Regions from separate parts of the Pseudomonas sp. B2M1-30 genome, predicted to be linked through region 3. Evidence: riboswitches for the same ligand, from Rfam matches in the RefSeq annotation. Region 3 holds a riboswitch; each other region holds the start of a gene.
What was found. A riboswitch is a leader RNA that binds a small molecule or an ion and turns the genes downstream of it on or off. The one in region 3 is predicted to bind cobalamin.
Positions count from the first base shown of each region.

Region 1: it holds a riboswitch for cobalamin, as region 3 does, so the genes downstream of both, N8H74_RS21540 (ABC transporter substrate-binding protein) here and N8H74_RS04560 (CbtB domain-containing protein) in region 3, are expected to answer to the same signal.
Region 2: it holds a riboswitch for cobalamin, as region 3 does, so the genes downstream of both, cobO (cob(I)yrinic acid a,c-diamide adenosyltransferase) here and N8H74_RS04560 (CbtB domain-containing protein) in region 3, are expected to answer to the same signal.
Region 4: it holds a riboswitch for cobalamin, as region 3 does, so the genes downstream of both, N8H74_RS21565 (CbtB-domain containing protein) here and N8H74_RS04560 (CbtB domain-containing protein) in region 3, are expected to answer to the same signal.

Region 1 is NZ_JAOEJT010000012.1:50,640-55,448, reverse strand. It holds gene N8H74_RS21545 (iron ABC transporter permease) at 1-991, opposite strand, end outside; gene N8H74_RS21540 (ABC transporter substrate-binding protein) at 988-2,001, opposite strand; cobalamin riboswitch at 2,145-2,341, opposite strand; gene N8H74_RS21535 (Ppx/GppA family phosphatase) at 2,387-3,322, opposite strand; gene N8H74_RS21530 (hypothetical protein) at 3,319-3,588, opposite strand; gene N8H74_RS21525 (ParD-like family protein) at 3,613-3,840, shown strand; gene map (type I methionyl aminopeptidase) at 3,837-4,628, shown strand; gene N8H74_RS21515 (ABC transporter ATP-binding protein) at 4,790-4,809, opposite strand, start outside.
Region 2 is NZ_JAOEJT010000011.1:190,997-195,805, forward strand. It holds gene N8H74_RS21090 (sorbosone dehydrogenase family protein) at 1-934, opposite strand, end outside; gene N8H74_RS21095 (hypothetical protein) at 1,001-1,585, opposite strand; cobalamin riboswitch at 1,739-1,972, shown strand; gene cobO (cob(I)yrinic acid a,c-diamide adenosyltransferase) at 2,053-2,664, shown strand; gene N8H74_RS21105 (cobyrinate a,c-diamide synthase) at 2,661-4,019, shown strand; gene bluB (5,6-dimethylbenzimidazole synthase) at 4,016-4,666, shown strand; gene cbiB (adenosylcobinamide-phosphate synthase CbiB) at 4,663-4,809, shown strand, end outside.
Region 3 is NZ_JAOEJT010000002.1:197,887-202,695, forward strand. It holds gene nfuA (Fe-S biogenesis protein NfuA) at 25-609, shown strand; gene cobM (precorrin-4 C(11)-methyltransferase) at 696-1,442, opposite strand; gene N8H74_RS04550 (cobalamin biosynthesis protein) at 1,535-1,948, opposite strand; gene N8H74_RS04555 (CbtA family protein) at 1,945-2,646, opposite strand; gene N8H74_RS04560 (CbtB domain-containing protein) at 2,658-2,855, opposite strand; cobalamin riboswitch at 2,977-3,196, opposite strand; cobalamin riboswitch at 3,319-3,531, shown strand; gene cobW (cobalamin biosynthesis protein CobW) at 3,630-4,700, shown strand; gene cobN (cobaltochelatase subunit CobN) at 4,704-4,809, shown strand, end outside.
Region 4 is NZ_JAOEJT010000012.1:55,643-60,451, reverse strand. It holds gene metE (5-methyltetrahydropteroyltriglutamate--homocysteine S-methyltransferase) at 97-2,385, shown strand; cobalamin riboswitch at 2,539-2,668, shown strand; gene N8H74_RS21565 (CbtB-domain containing protein) at 2,703-2,915, shown strand; gene N8H74_RS21560 (CbtA family protein) at 2,931-3,659, shown strand; gene N8H74_RS21555 (GNAT family N-acetyltransferase) at 3,719-4,225, shown strand; gene N8H74_RS21550 (ABC transporter ATP-binding protein) at 4,220-4,809, opposite strand, start outside.

The DNA.
Region 1 (4,809 bases), on a different contig from region 3:
GGATCAAGGCGAAAACCGGTGCGCCGACCAGCGCGGTAATCACCCCGACCGGTATCACCTGGCCCTTGATCAACGTGCGTGACAGCACATCGGCAGCGATCAGAAACAAGGCGCCGCCCAGGGCGCTGGCAGGTAGCAGGCGTGCGTGGCCGGTGCCCAGCAGCAGACGTGCGGCGTGAGGAATCACCAGACCGACAAAACCGATCGAGCCGACAATCGAGACCATCACCGCTGTTACCAGCGCCGCGCAGCCGATCAGCAGTATCTGCACCTGGCGCACCGGTATGCCGAGGGACGCCGCCGAATCCGCACCAAAGGTAAACGCATCCAGCGCCCGTCGATGCCACAGGCACACAATCAATCCAGCCAGGGCCACCGGCACCGCCAGCCACACCGAAGGCCAGCGCACGCCGCCGAGATTGCCCAGCAGCCAGAACATGATCCCGCGCGCCTGCTCGGAGCTCGCCGAGCGGGTAATCAGAAACGCCGTCAGCGCGTTGAATAGCTGCGAGCCGGCGATCCCTGCCAGAATGATTTGCCCGGTGCCGCTGGCGGAGCCGCTGACGCGCGCCAACAGGATCACCAGCACGAAGGCCGTCACGGCGCCGACGAAGGCCCCGGCCGACAGCGAAAGCACTCCGGCACCGACGCCCAGCAACGCCACCATCACCGCGCCCGTCGAGGCGCCGGCGGAAATGCCCAGCAGATAGGGATCGGCCAACGGGTTGCGCAGCAGTGATTGCAGAATCACTCCGCAGGTCGCCAGACCGGCACCACAGGCGGCCGCCACCAGGGCACGAGTCAGGCGATAGTTCCAGACGATGCCTTCATCGATGGGGTCGAGCACATGGCCGGCCGCCCACAGTTTGTTGGCCAGCACTTGAAACACCACACCCGGTTCGATTGGCGTTTCACCGATGGCCACACCGGCGATCACGGCGGCCAACAGGATCGCCCCGACCAGCGACAGACGGACCAGGCCCCTGATCATTTCGACAGGTCGTAGCCGTCAATGGCCGAGGCCAGTTGTTCAACGCCGTCGAACATCCGCAGGCTGGCCTGCATCGCCATGGCGTCGAGAATGATGATGCGGTTGTGTTTCACCGCCTCCATGTTACGAGTCACCGGATCGCTGCGCAGGAACGCCAGTTTTTTCTCGTAGTCGTCAGCCGGGAAGCGACGGCGGTCCATGCGCGCGATCACCAGAAAGGTCGGATTGGCCTTGGCGATGGTTTCCCAACCGACCGTCGGCCACTCTTCATCGGATTGCACCACGTTGCGCACGCCGAGGGTACTGAGCATGAAATCAGGAACGCCTTTGTGGCCGGCCACGAAGGGTTCGATGTCCATTTGGGCGCTGGAGAACCAGACCAGCGCGCTGGCATCCTTCAAGTCTTTGTTGCGCGCGGTGGCGATCGATTTGGCGAGGCTGGCCTTGAGCTCGGCATTGAGCTGTTCGCCACGGTCACGCACATCGAAGATTTCTGCCAGTTGGCTGACACTCTTGTAAATGCTGTCGATGCGAAACGGCTCAAGGCGTGTGCCGTCGGCGCCGACCAGATTGTCCTTGGCTTCGCAGTCGGAAGGCAGCAGATAGGTAGGGATTTTCAGCTCATGAAACTGCTCGCGGGTGCCGACCGCCCCTTGCGGGCCGACCATCCATTCCAGCTCCACGGCGACCAGTTCCGGACGTTTGCCGATAACCGCCTCGAAACTCGGTTCGTTGTCGGCCAGCCGCCCGACCTTGTCGTTCTGCACCTTGTACGTGTCCAGCACGTTGTTGAACCACAGCGAGGTGCCGACCATTTTGTCGCCCAGGCCCATGGCGTAGAGCATTTCCGTACCGGCCTGGCCGATGGTGACCGTGCGCGTTGGTGCGTGCGCAAAGGTGAGGGTGCTGCCACAGTTTTCGATCGTCAGGGGATAGTGAGTCGGTGTCGCCTGGGCAAGAGCGCTGAGGGTCAGGCCGGCGATGAGGGTGGCAACGTGGGGCAGCAGCATGATGCAGTCTCCAGGGGAACCGTACGCGGAGCGGGAGGGTACGGCTTGGAAACACACCATCGAACGCAGGCAAGGAGGCCGCGCAAGGCCGGGCATCCATCGAGGACGCGCACGGCAGGATGTCCTCCCGGACACCCCGCCGGTTAGTGATTTACTGCGCCGGCAGGTCTCCTGACTGATGCGTCATCGCCTGTGCTCCGGCCTTCCCGGGGGTGATCCCAGTGGCAGTCAAGGAGCAGGCTCAGCACCTACAGTTGCGGGGGCAGTTCCGATTGGTGCCGTGCAGGCACCTCGGATTCCCTATTGATCCCGTTTGGGAACCGGCGGCGGCATGGTAATCGATCGGGCCGCCGAAGGGGAGCGGGAATATAAAGCGAGGCGGGTATTAATGGTTGCTCATCAAGCCGTGCAACACACCCAGGCGCAGGCCCGGTTCAGAGGGCATCATTTGCGCGATGCCGAACGCTTTGAACGCGGCGAGCATGATCACCAGACCGCCGGGCAGGATGCCCTGGCGGTGGGGTTGCAGACCGGCGAGTTTGAGTTGCTGGACGTTCTGCACTTTCAGCAGAAGCAATGACAGGCGCAGCAGGCCGCCGTAGGTGATGCCGTCCTGGCCGAAGTCGTTCAGGCGATTGGCCTTGAGTACTTTGGCGAGCATGCGCGCGGTGCCGGAAGAGCCGATGGTCTGCTGCCAGCCCTGGGCACGATAACGCCGGGCGACTTTTTCAAACTGAAGGATCGCGACGCGTTCGGCTTCCTGCAGGGCGGCGCAAGAAACTTCGCCGCCGCGAAAGTACCGCGCGCTCAAGGTGCCGCTGCCGATGGCGATGCTTTCGGTCAGCAACGGTTGCGAGCCCTGGCCAAGGATCAGTTCGGTGGAGCCACCGCCGATGTCGACCACCAGACGCATGTCTTCGGCGCTCGGCAGGGCATGGGCCACCCCGGCGTACACCAGTTGCGCTTCTTCATGCCCGGAGATGACGTCAATGCGAAAGCCCAGGTGCCGTTCCGCGCTGGCCAGAAACAGCGGCGCATTGTCGGCTTCGCGCACGGCGCTGGTAGCGACGGCACGCACGCGGCCGGGTTCGAAGCCGCGCAGCTTCTTGCCGAACCGCGCCAACGCCTGCCAGCCGCGATCCAGGGCCAACGCATCCAGCGCGCCGCCATCAAGGCCTTCGGCCAGGCGCACCGGCTCGCGCAGGGTTTTGATTTCCTGAATCATCAGGCCCTTTCGGCTGCGTACCGACTGGCCGATCATCATGCGAAACGCATTCGAGCCCAGGTCGATGGCGGCAAACAGAGAGGCGTCGTCTTTCATGGGAATCCTTGCAAATCATCCGTCGAAGGCTCGCGGTTGCGAGGATTCTGCCGTTGATTTGATGACATCCTGATGACGCCGCAGGGGCGGTTCGATGAATTTTCGGCTGTCATGACGCTGTCATTATCCGGCGCCCATACTGGCCTCAATACATCGCGTGCTCTCAGTTTTTTGCTGCCATTTCTGGCAGCTTTTTTTTGCCTGCGATTTGCCGCGCCGCTGCGGGTTTGCAATTTTTGCGACTGTCCGATTAATATACGATCCATATATATTTCGTATCGGAAACATTTATGGGCATCGTCAAGATCTCAGAGGACATGCACGAGAATCTGCGCATCTCCAGCACCGCGCTCAGCCGCTCGATCAACGCACAGGCCGAGCACTGGATGCGCATCGGCATGCTCGCCGAACTGCACCCCAACCTCGACCACAGCGCCATCTGCCGCTTGCTGATTCGCGCTGAACAGGCCGGCGGCCTGGACCTGCAACAACTGACTCAGGAAGCAGTCACGGCATGAGAAACCAGATCAAGATCAACACCCCGGCCGACATCGCACAATCGCGCGGGGCCGGCAAACTGGCCGCCGAAGTGCTGGCGATGCTGGTGCCCCACGTCAAGGCCGGCGTCACCACCGATGAGCTGGACCGCCTGTGCAACGACTACATCGTCAACGTGCAGAAAGCCATTCCGGCCAACGTCGGTTATCACGGATTTCCGAAAACGGTCTGCGCCTCGGTCAACGACGTGGTGTGTCACGGCATTCCGTCGGGCACGCCGTTGCAGGACGGCGACATCGTCAACCTCGACATCGCGGTGATCAAGGACGGCTGGTTCGGCGATACCAGCCGTATGTACGTGGTCGGCGAGGCGACGCCCGAAGCGCAGCATCTGATCAAGACCACCTACGAGGCCATGTGCGCCGGCATCCGCATGGTGCGCCCGGGCGCGACCCTGGGCGACATCGGCCACGCGATCCAGAGCCTGGCAGAGAAAGAGGGCTTCAGCGTGGTGCGCGAGTATTGCGGGCACGGGATCGGCAAGGTCTATCACGATGAGCCGCAAGTCCTGCATTACGGTTTCCCCAATCAGGGCTTGAAGCTGAAGGCGGGGATGATTTTCACCATCGAGCCGATGCTCAACGCCGGCAAGCGCCATGTGAAGAACATGCCGGATGGCTGGACGGTGCTGACCAAGGATGGCTCGCTGTCGGCGCAGTGGGAGCATATGGTCGCGGTGACCGAGACCGGGTTTGAAGTGCTGACGGCGTGGCCGGACGAGATTGAAGGGTATCGGGCTATTGGTTGAGGCCGTGTTGGCTGGTTTGCCCTCTCCAAGGGGAGAGGGCTGAGCGGCGTTCCGATGAGGGGCGCTTTTCAGCCCCACCAACCATATTCCTGACAGCCAAAAAAATGGGCCACCACAGCCCGACGCTGGATGACCCGAGGGTGACCCTGTTGTGCGGGTTCTCAGTGCGCTCCCGCCGCCT
Region 2 (4,809 bases), on a different contig from region 3:
CGTGTTGTCCGTAGTAACTGAACGGCCAGCCGTAGAAGGCGCCATCCTTGACCGACGTGATGTAGTCCGGCACCAGGTCGCTGCCGATTTCGTCACGCTCGTTGACCGCCGTCCACAGCGCGCCGCTTTGCGGTTCCCAGGCCAGGCCGTTGGGGTTGCGGATGCCCGAGGCGAAGATCCGGTGATTGCCGGTGGCGCGGTCGACTTCCCAGATTGCGGCGCGACCTTCTTCCTGATCCAGGCCGTTTTCGCCGACGTTGCTGTTTGAGCCCACCGTCACATAGAGCTTGCTGCCGTCCTTGCTGGCGATGACGTTTTTCGTCCAGTGATGATTCAGCGTGCCGCCCGGAAGGTCGGTGACCTTGATCGGCTGCGTCTTGATTTCAGTGGCGCCGGATTCGTAGTGGAAGCGCAGCAGGCGGTCGGTATCGGCGACGTACAGATCGTTGCCGACCAGAGTCATGCCGAACGGCGAGTTGAGGTTTTGCAGAAATACCGTGCGGGTCTCGGCGACGCCGTCGTGATCGGCATCGCGCAGCAGGGTGATGCGGTTGGGGCTGGGCACGCCGGCACCCGCGCGTCCCATGACTTTTTTCATCACCCAGCCACGAATGCCCTTGCTGTCATCCGGTTTGGGCGGTGCGTTGGTTTCCGCCACCAGTACATCGCCGTTGGGCAGCACATACAACCAGCGCGGATGATCGAGGTTATCGGCAAACGCAGCCACCTGGGTGCCTGCGGCGGCTGTCGGTTTACCACCCGCCGGCCAGCCGGTCGCCGGGGCGATGTTCACCGTCGGGATCAGGGTCTTGTTCGGTTCGGGCAGTTTGGGTGATGGGCCGGTGCCGTCGGACACTTGCAGGCTGGACGACTCGCCGCACGCGGCAAGTCCGCCGGCGAAGGCGATGATGAAAACGAGCTGGGGCTTGCGCATTACTGATCTTCCCTATGAATGCATTCTTAATCATAGAGAAGGGCGCAAGCCCGATGGTTCAACCGGTCAGCCGCGCGCTTCCTTGAACAGCACGGCGATGCCCGGATGATAATTGCCGGCATCGCTGTGCAATTTGCGGTACGCGTAGGGGAAATACCAGGCGACGGCGCAGGTGTGTTCCTTTTGCAGGTCGTCGACCATGTCTTGCAGCTCTTCGGGGCTGGCGCTGTGTTGGGCCTTTTGCGGCGCGACGAACAGGCAGCCGAGCTTCAGGTCGCTGGCATAGCTGATGCGCTTGGCGTCGCTGGTGATCTCGGCCAAAGCCTGGCTGAGGTTGAGGTTGTTCACTCGCGGCCAGCGCTGCGTCGCCTGAATGAAGGCGCGATCCTCGGCGCCGGCGATGAACAGGTCGGTGCGGGCATTGCGCTCGCCTTCCTCGTTCTGTTTGCGGGTGGCGGTGTCGCGCAGTGTCACCAGCTCAGCCATCCACGCGGCAGCGGACAACAGGCCGAGGTTGGCTTTTTCATCGTGCCAGTACGGCGTGTCGTTGTCGCCGCGCACGGTGTTGTAGCGGTCGATACAGTCAAACCAGCGTTCCAGCACCGGGCGCAGGAATTCCAGGCGCGGGTTGCTGATGATCATGCCTTGCATGGGGCTCACCTTGTTCTTGTCTGATGTGAGGGTGTGGCTCTTTGATATCACTTGTCTCAGTGTGGCACAAGATTGGCGCCAGATAATTGATCGACGGCAGTTATTCGCTCGGCGGCGTCCTCTTCAATTGACGCTCCACCCCCAACCCTCTAACCTTCGCGGCTTGTTTCAGGTGCTCTGTGACCGATGTCGACAGAGTGAAACAGGGAAGCCGGTGAGGGTTGTCTTCAGGCGAAGAACGACTCCGATCCCGGCGCTGCCCCCGCAACGGTAAATGAGTGAAGACTGCGCCTTGTGCCACTGCGTCCGACAGCGATGCGGGAAGGCGCGCAGTCCGGCCGACGCCGCTCATGAGCCCGGAGACCGGCCTGATCCATCCAGCGGCATCACGGTGGGCGATGCCAGGCTTGTTGCCGTCTATTCTTGTGCCTGCCCGCCGTTATCCAGCCTCAACGGAGAGCTCCCCCATGACCGATTCCCCCGAACGTGACGAACGTCATCTGGCGCGCATGCAGCGCAAAAAAGCCGTGATCGACGAGCGCATTGCCAATTCGCCCAACGAATGCGGCCTGCTGCTGGTGCTGACCGGCAACGGCAAGGGCAAGAGCAGCTCGGCGTTCGGCATGCTCGCGCGCGCCATGGGCCACGGCATGCAGTGCGGCGTGGTGCAGTTCATCAAGGGCCGCAACAGCACCGGCGAAGAATTGTTTTTCCGCCGCTTCCCCGAGCAAGTGCGTTTTCATGTGATGGGCGAGGGCTTCACCTGGGAAACCCAGGATCGCCAGCGTGACATCGCCGCCGCCGAAGCGGCCTGGGAAGTGTCCCGGCAGATGCTGCGCGATCCGGCCATTGGCCTGGTGGTGCTCGATGAACTGAACATTGCCCTCAAGCACGGTTACCTCGACCTCGATCAGGTGCTCAGCGATTTGCAGGCCCGACCGCCGATGCAGCACGTTGTCGTGACGGGCCGCGCCGCCAAGCCGGAAATGATTGAGCTGGCCGACACCGTCACCGAGATGGGCATGATCAAGCACGCCTTCCAGGCGGGTATCAAAGCGCAGAAAGGCGTCGAACTTTGAAGTCACCACGTCACTGCCCGGCGGTGTTGATCGCCGCGCCGGCCTCCGGCCAGGGCAAGACCACCGTCACCGCCGCGCTGGCCCGTTTGCACCGCAATCAGGGGTGCAAGGTTCGTGTGTTCAAATGCGGCCCGGACTTTCTCGACCCGATGATCCTTGAGCGCGCCAGCGGTGCGCCGGTCTATCAACTGGACATGTGGATGGTCGGCGAGCAGGAAAGTCGCCGCCTGTTGTGGGAAGCTGCCGGCGAGGCCGATCTGATCCTGATCGAAGGCGTGATGGGACTGTTCGACGGCACGCCGTCGAGCGCCGATCTGGCGCGGCATTTCGGCGTGCCGGTATTGGGCGTGATCGACGGCACTGCCATGGCCCAGACCTTTGGCGCGCTGGCTCTTGGTTTGGCGCGCTACCAGCCGGACTTGCCGTTTGCCGGCGTGCTTGCCAATCGCGTCGGCACCTTGCGCCATGCGCAGTTGCTCGAAGGCAGCCTCACCGAAGGCTTGCGCTGGTACGGCGCGTTGTCCCGGGAAACCGGAATCGAACTGCCGAGCCGCCATCTCGGCCTGGTGCAGGCCAGCGAACTCAATGACCTCGACCTGCGCCTCGACGCGGCGGCCGAAGCACTCGCCAGCAGTTGCGAGGTAGCGCTGCCACCGGCGGTCGAATTCGCTGCACCTGAGATGCAGGTCACCGAACCCTTGCTCGAAGGCGTACGAATCGCTGTTGCGCGGGATGAAGCGTTTGCCTTCACCTACGGCGCGAGCCTTGATCTGCTGCGGGCGATGGGCGCCGAGTTGCGCTTTTTCTCACCGATCCGTGACACGCAATTGCCCGAGGCGGACAGCCTGTACCTGCCCGGCGGTTATCCGGAGTTGCACCACGTCGCGCTGGCGCAGAACACGGCGATGCTCGACGCGATCCGTGCGCATCACGCCGCCGGCAAGCCGTTGCTCGCCGAATGTGGCGGCATGTTGTATCTGCTCGATGCGCTGACCGATGTCGACGGCGTCCGCGCTGAGCTGGTCGGTCTGTTGCGCGGTGAGGCGGTGATGCAGAAACGCCTGGCGGCGCTGGCCCTGCAATCGGTCGAGTTGCCGGAAGGTGAGCTGCGCGGTCACACCTACCACCATTCCCTGACCACCACCGAACTGACCCCGATCGCCCGAGGCCACAGCCCCAACGGCGGGCGCGGAGCCGAAGCGGTTTATCGGGACGGGCGGATGACGGCGTCCTACGTGCATTTCTACTTCCCGTCCAATCCGGTGGCGATTGCCGCGTTGCTGGCGCCTGATCCTGAGGCCGCTCCCGTATTTGAAACCGTGATGGCAGCGGACTCGCTCGCGAAGGGGCTATGACAGACAACGCCTTCTCCGAAGACGAGCGCGAAGCCGTCTACCGCGCCATCGCCGAACGTCGCGACATGCGCCACTTCAGCGGCGGCACGGTCGAACCCGAACTGCTGCGCCGCTTGCTCGAAGCCGCGCACCAGGCGCCGAGTGTCGGCCTCATGCAGCCGTGGCGCTTCATTCGTATCAGTGACCGTGCGCTGCGTGGCCAGATTCAAAGCCTTGTGGAAGAAGAGCGGGTGCGTACCGCCGAGGCCCTTGGCGAGCGCAGTGACGAGTTCATGAGGCTCAAGGTCGAAGGCATCAACGACTGCGCCGAAGTGCTGGTCGCGGCGCTGATGGATGATCGCGAGCGACATATTTTCGGGCGCCGCACGCTGCCGGAAATGGACATGGCCTCGCTGTCCTGCGCGATCCAGAACCTGTGGCTGGCGGCGCGTGCCGAAGGTATGGGGATGGGCTGGGTGTCGCTGTTCGAGCCGCAGGCGCTGGCCGATCTGTTGAAACTGCCAGCCGGGGCCAAGCCGTTGGCGGTGTTGTGCCTGGGACCGGTCAAGGCATTCTATCCGGCGCCGATGCTGGTGCTCGAAGGGTGGGCGCGGGCGCGTCCGCTCAATGAGTTGCTGTATGAAAATTTCTGGGGAGTGAGTCAATGAGTGTGGCGTTGTTGAGTGTCGCCGCAGTCGCGCTGGATGCGTTGCTGGGTGAACCGAAACGCTGGCATCCGCTGGTGGCGTTCGGCAATTTCGCCGGGCGCATCGAACAACGTTTCAACGCCGGTGGGCGTGGCTGGCGTAGC
Region 3 (4,809 bases):
GCCACAAGCCTGCGAGGAGTTTCCATGACCGCTATTACCATCACCGACGCCGCCCATGATTACCTGGCCGATCTGCTCTCCAAGCAGAACACCCCGGGCATCGGCATCCGCGTCTTCATCACCCAGCCTGGCACCCAGTACGCAGAAACCTGCATTGCCTACTGCAAGCCAGGGGAAGAAAAACCTGAAGATACCGCGCTGGGGCTGCCTAGCTTCACCGCTTACATCGACTCGTTCAGCGAGGCGTTCCTTGAGGATGCCGTCGTCGATTACGCCACTGACCGCATGGGCGGCCAATTGACCATCAAGGCGCCAAACGCCAAAGTCCCGATGGTCAACGCCGACAGCCCGATCAACGAGCGCATCAACTACTACCTGCAAACCGAAATCAACCCTGGGCTGGCGAGCCACGGCGGTCAGGTCAGCCTGATCGATGTGGTCGAGGACGGCATCGCCGTTCTGCAGTTCGGCGGCGGTTGCCAGGGCTGCGGCCAGGCCGACGTGACCCTGAAGGAAGGCATCGAGCGCACCTTGCTCGAGCGCATTCCGGAGCTCAAGGGCGTTCGCGACGTGACCGACCACACGCAGAAAGAAAACGCTTACTACTAAGGCGTTCGCTGCGAACATAAAAAACGGCGCACCGTGAGCGCCGTTTTTTTATGCCTGAAACTCAGGACTTGTCCGCCAAGTGGCCGCTACGGCCGATACAAATGCGCATGCCCCGCGCGATACAGCGACGACTCACTGAAATGGTCGCTGCCCAACACCCGGCCCACCAGAATCAACGCCGTGCGTCGAAAACCCTTGGCGGCGACTTTCCCGGCGATATCCGCCAGCGTTCCCACGACCCAATCCTGATCCGGCCAGGTCGCGCGGTGAATCACCGCAATCGGGCAATCGGCGCCGTAGTGTGGCAGCAGCTCGGCGAGGATCTTTTCCAGATGATTGACCCCCAGATGAATCGCCATGGTCGCCCCGTGCTGCGCCAGACTGCCCAGTTCTTCCCCGGCGGGCATCGCGGTTTTGTCCGCGTAACGGGTCAGGATCACGCTTTGCGAGATATCCGGCAGGGTCAGTTCGGCGCCCAACAACGCGGCGCAGGCGGCGGTGGCGGTGACGCCGGGGATGATTTCGAACGGGATGTCCAGCTCACGCAAATAGCGGATCTGCTCGCCGATCGCACCATACAGACTCGGATCGCCGGAATGCACCCGCGCCACGTCCTGTCCCCGGGCGTGGGCGGATTTGATCAGTTCGATGATTTGTTCCAGATGCAATTCGGCGCTGTTGACCACCGTTTCGGCTTGATGACCTTGCAGCACCGCCGCCGGTACCAATGAGCCTGCGTAGATGATGACCGGGCAGGTGCGGATCAGCCGCTGGCCTTTGACGGTGATCAGTTCCGGGTCGCCGGGGCCGGCGCCGATGAAGTAGACGGTCATCGCTGAATCCTGTGAAAAAGGGCAGGGTGAGGCGGTATCAGAGCGCTTCAGATGAAGAATGCTCATGATCGATGGCGGGGATTATCGGGATTTCAGGCGGCGCCGGCCAATGCCAAAGTCGCCTGGGCGTATTTCTGCCGTGAAATCAGCAGTTTTGCAGGGGCCTGGATCAGCTGTTCGGCAAGGGCCAGGGCGGCACTTTCGGCCACGCCGTAGCAGCCGGTGCGCTCATAGGCGATTTGCGAACGGTGACTCAATCGCGGCTGGTAACCGGCCAGTTCCTCGCGGCTGAAGTAGAGCAGGGGCAGCGCGAGTTGCGCGGCAAGTTCTTGCAGGCCCGGTTCGTCACGTTTGAGGTCGATGCTGGCCAACGCCTTGACTGCCCGCAGTTCAATGCGATGAGCCTGCAAGGCCTGGTCAAGCAGCGCACGCAGGGTGCTGGCCGGGCAGCCGCGCTGGCAGCCCAGGCCGACCACCAGGGTCGGCGCTGCGCCAGCATCGGTCATGCGTTGTATTGACCGTCGTTCTTGCGGCGGAACAACCAGGCGCTGATCAGGCCCAGGGCCAGCCAGAACGCCACGTTGGTCAACTGCGAAGCGATCTTGAACTGAGCTTCCAGCACTTCCGGAGCGAGCATCGAATGCACTTCCGGTTGCGGCGCGCCGATCACATGCGGCACGGCGATGATCGCCACGCCAAGGATCTTCATTAGCCAGTTGCGGCTGAACGCGATCAGCGACAGACCCACAGCGGTGGACGCGGCGGTGCCGATCCACCACATCTGCCGCGAGGCCAGATCGGCGGCAGCGGTGCCCGGCAGTTCCGGCGGCAGGCCCATGGTCGGCGCGAGCACGAAGGTCGCATAACCGGCGAGGCCCCAAAGCAGGCCTTGCGAGGTTTTGGTCGGCGCACGCAGGGTGTACAGACCGGCCAGCATCAGGGCGAAACCGACAGCGACGACGAGGTTGCCGCCGGTGGTCGAAACCACGCGCTGCCAGCCATCTTCCGGCTCCCAGGCTTCGGCGTCGTGCGTGTGCGCGGCGGTGCCGGCGGCGTGTTCGTGAACTTCAGCCACTGGCTCGGATTTCTCGAAGGTTTCCGCCTGGAGAATCAGCGGCGACACCCAGAAGCTTTGCAGCAGGGTCAGCAGCAGGGCGGCCAGCAGGCCGGTGAAGCCTGCGGTTTGGGCAATGCGCTTGATCATGTCGTCAGGTCTCAGTGGCACGGGAACGCGGCGCTGTGGCGGGTATCGTGGGCGGCGTTGTGTACCGCTTCGATGTGCGAGAAACCGGCGAAGTAGACCAGGCAGGCACCGAGGATCGACGCGCAGACGGCGGCGGTCAGGCGTTGGCTCAGGGTGTTGGTGCTGGAGATCTTGTCCGAATTGCTGCCGGTGCTGCTGATGATCGACATGGCGCTTCCCTCTGGAGTGTCAGCGGGTGAACGGAGCGCATGAAAACCCCTGCGGGTCAGGCACGCAGAGGTTCGAACAGCGCCCGCCCACCGCGGGTTTGTTATGTTCAGCGACGCAAGGTACGCGCTGTGTGTTGCGGGCCGGTCTCCGGGCTCGCGAGGGGTGGCGTCTGGCCGACCTGCAAGCATCACCTTCCCATGCCATGGCACAGTGGATCTGACGCTTCTCTCGCTTACCGTTGCGGGGGCAGCACCGGACTGACATGGCTTTTGAGTAAAGCACATGATTCACCGGTTTCCCGTTTCACCCTTTGCAGGGCACCCGTAACAAGGTGTGTAGGAGAGCATGGGGGAGGGTTTGAGTCAATTGAATGGGGGCATATCCGTTTTTTGAGCACCCGAAGCAACGGATATGCCCCCAATCTCAAAATCCACCAAGCATTGACCCATCCCCATACCCTGCGTAGCCTTGCGCTTTCGAGGTTCTTCGGCGCGTGCCGAAGCTAAGAAGGGAACGCGGTCCAAGCCGCGGCTGCCCCCGCAACTGTGAACGGTGCTGTTCGCTGCCACGCCACTGCAGGCTCCCCCTACGGAGCTCGCGGGAAGGCGCAGCGAATGCCGGGCCAAGTCCCGAACGCCGTCAGCCAGGAGACCTGCCTCGATACAGATTCTCACTACAACCGGGCGGGGTGATCCGGTGGCGAACGCTTCCGGCGCGTGTCTGCGTGGCCGGTTCTCGTCCCGTATGCCCGCCACCTTGCCAAAGGGCATCCGATGAAAACATTGGCCAAACTTCCCGTCACCATCGTCACCGGTTTTCTCGGCTCGGGTAAAACCACCCTGCTGCGGCACATGCTCGACAACGCCCAGGGTCGTCGTATCGCGGTGATCGTCAACGAGTTCGGCGAGCTGGGCATCGACGGTGAAATCCTCAAGCAATGCACCATCGGCTGCACCGAAGAAGAAGCCACCGGCCGCGTCTACGAACTGGCCAACGGTTGCCTGTGCTGCACCGTGCAGGAAGAGTTCTTCCCGGTGATGCGTGAACTGGTCGCCCGTCGCGGCGATCTCGACCACATCCTCATCGAAACCTCGGGCCTGGCCCTGCCAAAACCACTGGTGCAAGCCTTCCAGTGGCCGGAAATCCGCAGCGCCTGCACCGTCGACGCGGTGATCACCGTGGTCGACAGCCCGGCCGTGGCCGCTGGCACCTTCGCTGCGTTCCCGGATCAGGTCGACGCCCAGCGCAAACTCGACCCGAACCTGGACCACGAGTCGCCGCTGCACGAGCTGTTCGCCGATCAACTGGCGAGCGCTGACCTGGTGATCCTCAACAAGGCTGACCAGACCAGTCCGGAAGATCTGGCCCGTGTGCGCCTGGAAGTCGCCGAAGAACTGCCGCCAGCGGTAAAAATCATCGAAGCCAGCAACGGTCGTCTGCCGCTGGATGTGTTGATTGGTCTGGGCGCCGGTTCCGAAGAGCACATCGACAGCCGCCACAGCCATCACGATCACCACCACGACGGTGATGATGACCACGACGATCACGATCACGACGCCTTCGACTCGATCTCCATCGAGCTGCCGCAAGCCGACGAGAGCCTGCTGCTCGACGCCCTGACGCAACTGGTGGTTCAGCACGGCATCCTGCGGGTGAAGGGTTTCGCGGCGATCCCGAACAAGCCGATGCGCCTGCTGATCCAGGGCGTGGGCACGCGTTTCGACAAGCACTTCGACCGTCAGTGGGGTGCCGATGAAGCGCGCGTCACCCGGCTGGTGCTGATCGGCCAGGAACTGGACGCCGCCCGACTTGAAGCGCAACTGCGCGCCGCGCTCAGCGTTTAAACCATGCACCTGCTCAGGACCCAGCCCGGCGGTTTCGTGTCGGATGACAACATCGCCGACCTTGGACAAACCCCCGCCGAACTGGTGATCCTGTGCAGCGGCGATTCCA
Region 4 (4,809 bases), on a different contig from region 3:
ACAAAACTTGAGACCAACGAGATTAAATTGAGTTTGTCTCATTCATGACCGAAATCGACAATGGCCGCCATCGACAAGACATTGGAGTTGTTTGTTATGGCACTGGCCCATTCCCTTGGATTTCCGCGCATCGGTCGCGACCGCGAACTGAAGAAAGCGCAAGAGGCGTTCTGGAAAGGAGAACTGAACGAAGCGGGTCTGCGCGACGTCGGCCGCGAGCTGCGCAAGGCGCATTGGGCGCTGCAAAAAGACGCGGGTATCGAGCTGCTGCCGGTGGGGGATTTTGCCTGGTACGACCAGGTGCTGGCCCACTCGCTGATGTTCGGCGTGATCCCCGAGCGCTTCCGTCCGCACGATGGCAAAGCCACTCTGCAAACCCTGTTCGGCATGGCGCGTGGCGTCAGTGACAGCTGCTGCGGCGGTGCCCATGCTCAGGAAATGACCAAGTGGTTCGACACCAACTATCACTATCTGGTCCCGGAGTTCAGCGCCGACCAGCAGTTCCAGTTGGGCTGGGATCAACTGTTCGAAGAAGTCGAAGAGGCCCGTGCGCTGGGTCACAACGTCAAGCCTGTGATCATCGGTCCGCTGACTTACCTGTGGCTGGGCAAGGCCAAGGGCGCGGAGTTCGACAAACTGGAATTGCTCGACCGCCTGCTGCCGCTGTACGGCCAGATCTTTGCGCGTCTTGCGGCTCAAGGCGTGGAGTGGGTGCAGATCGACGAGCCGATTCTGGTGCTCGACCTGCCGCAGGAATGGAAAAACGCTTTTGAGCGCGCCTACAACCAGATTCAGCGTGATCCGCTGAAAAAACTGCTCGCCACGTACTTCGGTGGTCTGGAAGAAAATCTCGGCCTGGCGGCGAATCTGCCGGTCGACGGTCTGCACATCGATCTGGTACGTGCGCCGGATCAGTACCCGACCATTCTTGATCGCCTGCCGGCGTACAAGGTGTTGTCCTTGGGCGTGGTCAACGGCCGTAACGTCTGGCGTTGCGATCTGGAAAACGCCCTCGCCACGTTGCAACACGCTCATGAGCGTCTGGGCGATCGTCTGTGGGTCGCGCCGTCCTGCTCGCTGCTGCACAGCCCGGTGGATCTGGGCCGCGAAGACAAACTCGACGCCGAGCTGAAGAGCTGGCTGGCCTTCGCCGTGCAGAAGTGCGAAGAGGTCGCCGTACTGGCCCAGGCGGTGAACGAGCCTGAAGCGCCGAAAGTGCTGCAAGCGCTGACCCAAAGCCGCGCCGTTCAGGCCAGCCGTGCCGCGTCGCCGCGTATCCACAAAACCGCCGTTCAAGCGCGCGTCGCGGCGATCACCGCCAAGGACAGCCAGCGTCAGTCGCTGTTTGCCCAGCGTATCGCCAAGCAGCGCGCCGGCCTCGATCTGCCGCTGTTCCCGACCACCACCATCGGTTCGTTCCCGCAGACCGCGTCGATCCGTCTGGCGCGCCAGTCGTTCAAGCAAGGCAAGCTGACTGTCGCCGAATACACCGAAGCGATGCACAGCGAAATTCGTCATGCCGTGGAAATTCAGGAGCGCCTGGGCCTCGACGTGCTGGTTCACGGTGAAGCCGAGCGCAACGACATGGTCGAATACTTCGCCGAGCAACTGGACGGCTACGTGTTCACCCGTTTCGGCTGGGTGCAGAGCTACGGTTCGCGCTGCGTGAAACCGGCGGTGATCTTCGGCGACCTGAGCCGCCCGAAAGCCATGACCGTCGAATGGATCCGCTACGCCCAGGGCCTGACCGGCAAGGTAATGAAGGGCATGCTGACCGGTCCGGTGACCATGCTGATGTGGTCGTTCCCCCGTGAAGATGTGAGCCGCGAGGTGCAGGCGCGCCAACTGGCGCTGGCGATTCGCGACGAAGTGGTGGATCTGGAAGCGGCCGGGATCAAAATCGTGCAGATCGACGAAGCCGCGTTCCGTGAGGGCCTGCCGTTGCGTCAGGCGCAGTGGCAGCACTACTTGGACTGGGCGACTGAAGTGTTCCGTCTGTGCGCCTCCGGCGTGCGTGACGAAACCCAGATCCACACCCACATGTGCTACAGCGAGTTCAACGACGTGATCGAGTCCATCGCGGCGATGGATGCCGACGTGATCACCATCGAAACTTCGCGTTCGGACATGGAGCTGCTCGACGCTTTCGAAGCCTTCGCCTACCCGAACGAGATCGGCCCGGGCGTCTACGACATCCACTCGCCACGGGTTCCGGATTCTTCGGAAATGGCCAACCTGCTGCGCAAGGCTGCCAAACGCATCCCGGCCGAACGCCTGTGGGTCAACCCGGACTGCGGACTGAAAACCCGTGGCTGGCCGGAAACCGAAGCGGCGCTGGTACACATGGTCAACGCGGCGCGTCAGTTGCGTAAAGAACTGGCCTGAGACGCGGTTGCCTGACCCGACCGGAGCACTTCACGGTGCTCCGGTTTTTTTGCGCCTCTATTTTGCGGGCGGCCCCGCCTCCAAAAGAGGCTCTACATGAAATTGATTCCCGGACCCTGTTTTTATTGGGGCCAACGCGTAAACTTCGGCGAGTTGTATCATTTTGTTACAGGAAATGTTGCAGCTCATTCCGAACGGGCAACCGGTGCAAATCCGGTGCGGTCGCGCCACTGTAAACGGCTGATGTCAGCCGTGAGCCAGACCCTGTTCTCCTTATCTCAAATCCGTACCGGGACGCGTCTTCCCTGGAGGTTCACATGGCTTATAGCGCTGCTTCGCAGACTGATGTTTCCCTGCCCACCATTCCGCTGGGCGAAATTCTTCCCTGGGCCATGTTTGGCGGCCTGTTGCTGATGCTGGCGATTTATTTCGTCGGTGCAGAGCAGGGCGCCACTGCGCTGGTCAAGGGCATGTATGTCCACGAGTTCGTGCACGACGGCCGCCACTTGCTTGGCTTCCCCTGCCACTGACTCAAGGATTACGACATGACGGGTAAATTATTGGTTCGCGGCATGCTGGTGGGGTTGCTCGCCGGAATTCTTGCCTTCGGTTTCGCCAAGGTTTTCGGCGAACCACAGATTGATCGGGCGATTGCCTTCGAAGAGCAAATGGCGCAAATGCACGGCGATGCGCCGGAAGAAGAACTGGTCAGCCGCGAAGTGCAAAGCAGCTTCGGCCTGTTCACCGGCGTGGTGGTGTACAGCGTTTCGCTTGACGGGATCTTTGCGCTGGTGTTCGCATACGCCCTCGGTCGGGTCGGCAATATCGGTCCGCGTGGTCTGGCGGCGCTGCTGGCGCTGGCGGCGTTCGTCACGCTGATTCTGGTGCCGGGCCTGAAATATCCTGCCAACCCGCCATCGGTGGGTGATCCGGACACCATCGCGCAACGCACCAGGCTGTTCTTCCTGATGTTGCTGGTATCGGTGATTGCGGCGGTGATTGCGATCAATGCGGCGCGCAAATTGATGACTGCCAGGGGCATCTGGAGCGGCTCGATCATCGCGGTGACGCTGTACGTTGTCATCATGGCGATTGCCGGGTTCCTGTTTCCAGCCATCAACGAAGTCCCGGAAACCTTCTCGGCCGTGCTGCTGTGGAAATTCCGCGTGGCGTCGCTGGGCATTCAGTTGGTACTGTGGACGACCGTTGGCCTGGTGTTCGGCTGGGCCGCCGAGCGAGTGCTTGATCTGCCTCGCTATTCGACCCGCGCCTGAGGTGAAGGCAGTGCCCTTCACCGGGCACTGATTGCAACTCTGGCAGGCATTCGCATTACATGAGTGAACAACCGATTATCCAGGCAGTGTCTGGCGCCGACATTCCTGAAATCCTCGACTTTGTGCTCGAGGCGCGCGCCGGGCTTTTCCCCAAGCTCAGCGCGTCCGGGATGCCTGACGACCTGGCGCGCTTTGCAGAGGTCTATCTGCAAGGCGAGGGGCGCTTCCTGATCGCCCGCCATGCGGGGCGGATCGTGGCCTCGATCGGCTATCTCGGCTACGACCGGCGTTTTCCGAATCTTGCCTATCCGGGGCTCAAAGTGGTCGAGGTCGTGCGCCTGTTCGTCGTGCCGACGCTGCGCCGCTCGGGATTGGCCGGGGCCCTTTACCGTTCATTGAAAGCCATGGCGCTGGCGGACGGCGTCGAGATGATCTATCTGCACACCCACCCATTTCTGCCGGGAGCCATCGACTTCTGGTTGCGGCAGGGGTTCGAGATCATTGCGGTCGACGCCGATCCCGTGTGGCAGACGACGCATATGCACAACCGTCCGACCGCTTCATGAATGAAACCGCAGGACCTGTGCGCCGTCGAACGGATCCGTCAGGTAATGCGCCCTGACCCCGAAGGTGTCTTGCAGGCGCTGGGGCGTCAGCACGTCGAGCGGCTTGCCCAGATCCACCAGTCGTCCGCGCTCCAGAATCGCCAGGCGATCACACTTGAGCGCCTGATTCAGGTCGTGCAATGCGATCAGCGTGGTGACCGGCAGCGCCTGCACCACCTTCAGAATCGCCAGTTGATGCTGGATGTCGAGGTGGTTGGCCGGTTCGTCCAGCACCAGGATCTGCGGGCGCTGGGCCAATGCCCGGGCGATGTGTACGCGCTGGCGTTCACCACCCGACAGACTGCGCCAGATACGGCTGCGCAGGTGGACGGCATCGACGTCGGACAGCGCCTGCTGAACGATTTCGTCATCGCTGCGTGACCACGGCTCAAGCGCCGACAGCCAGGGCGTACGTCCCAGGGCAACGGCGTCGAACACGCGAATGCCGTCATCGGTGTCCGCCTGTTGTTCGACCACCGCGAGTTTCTGCGCAATCGTCCGCCGGGTCATTTGCCCCAGGCGCCGACCTTCGAGCAGAACCTCGC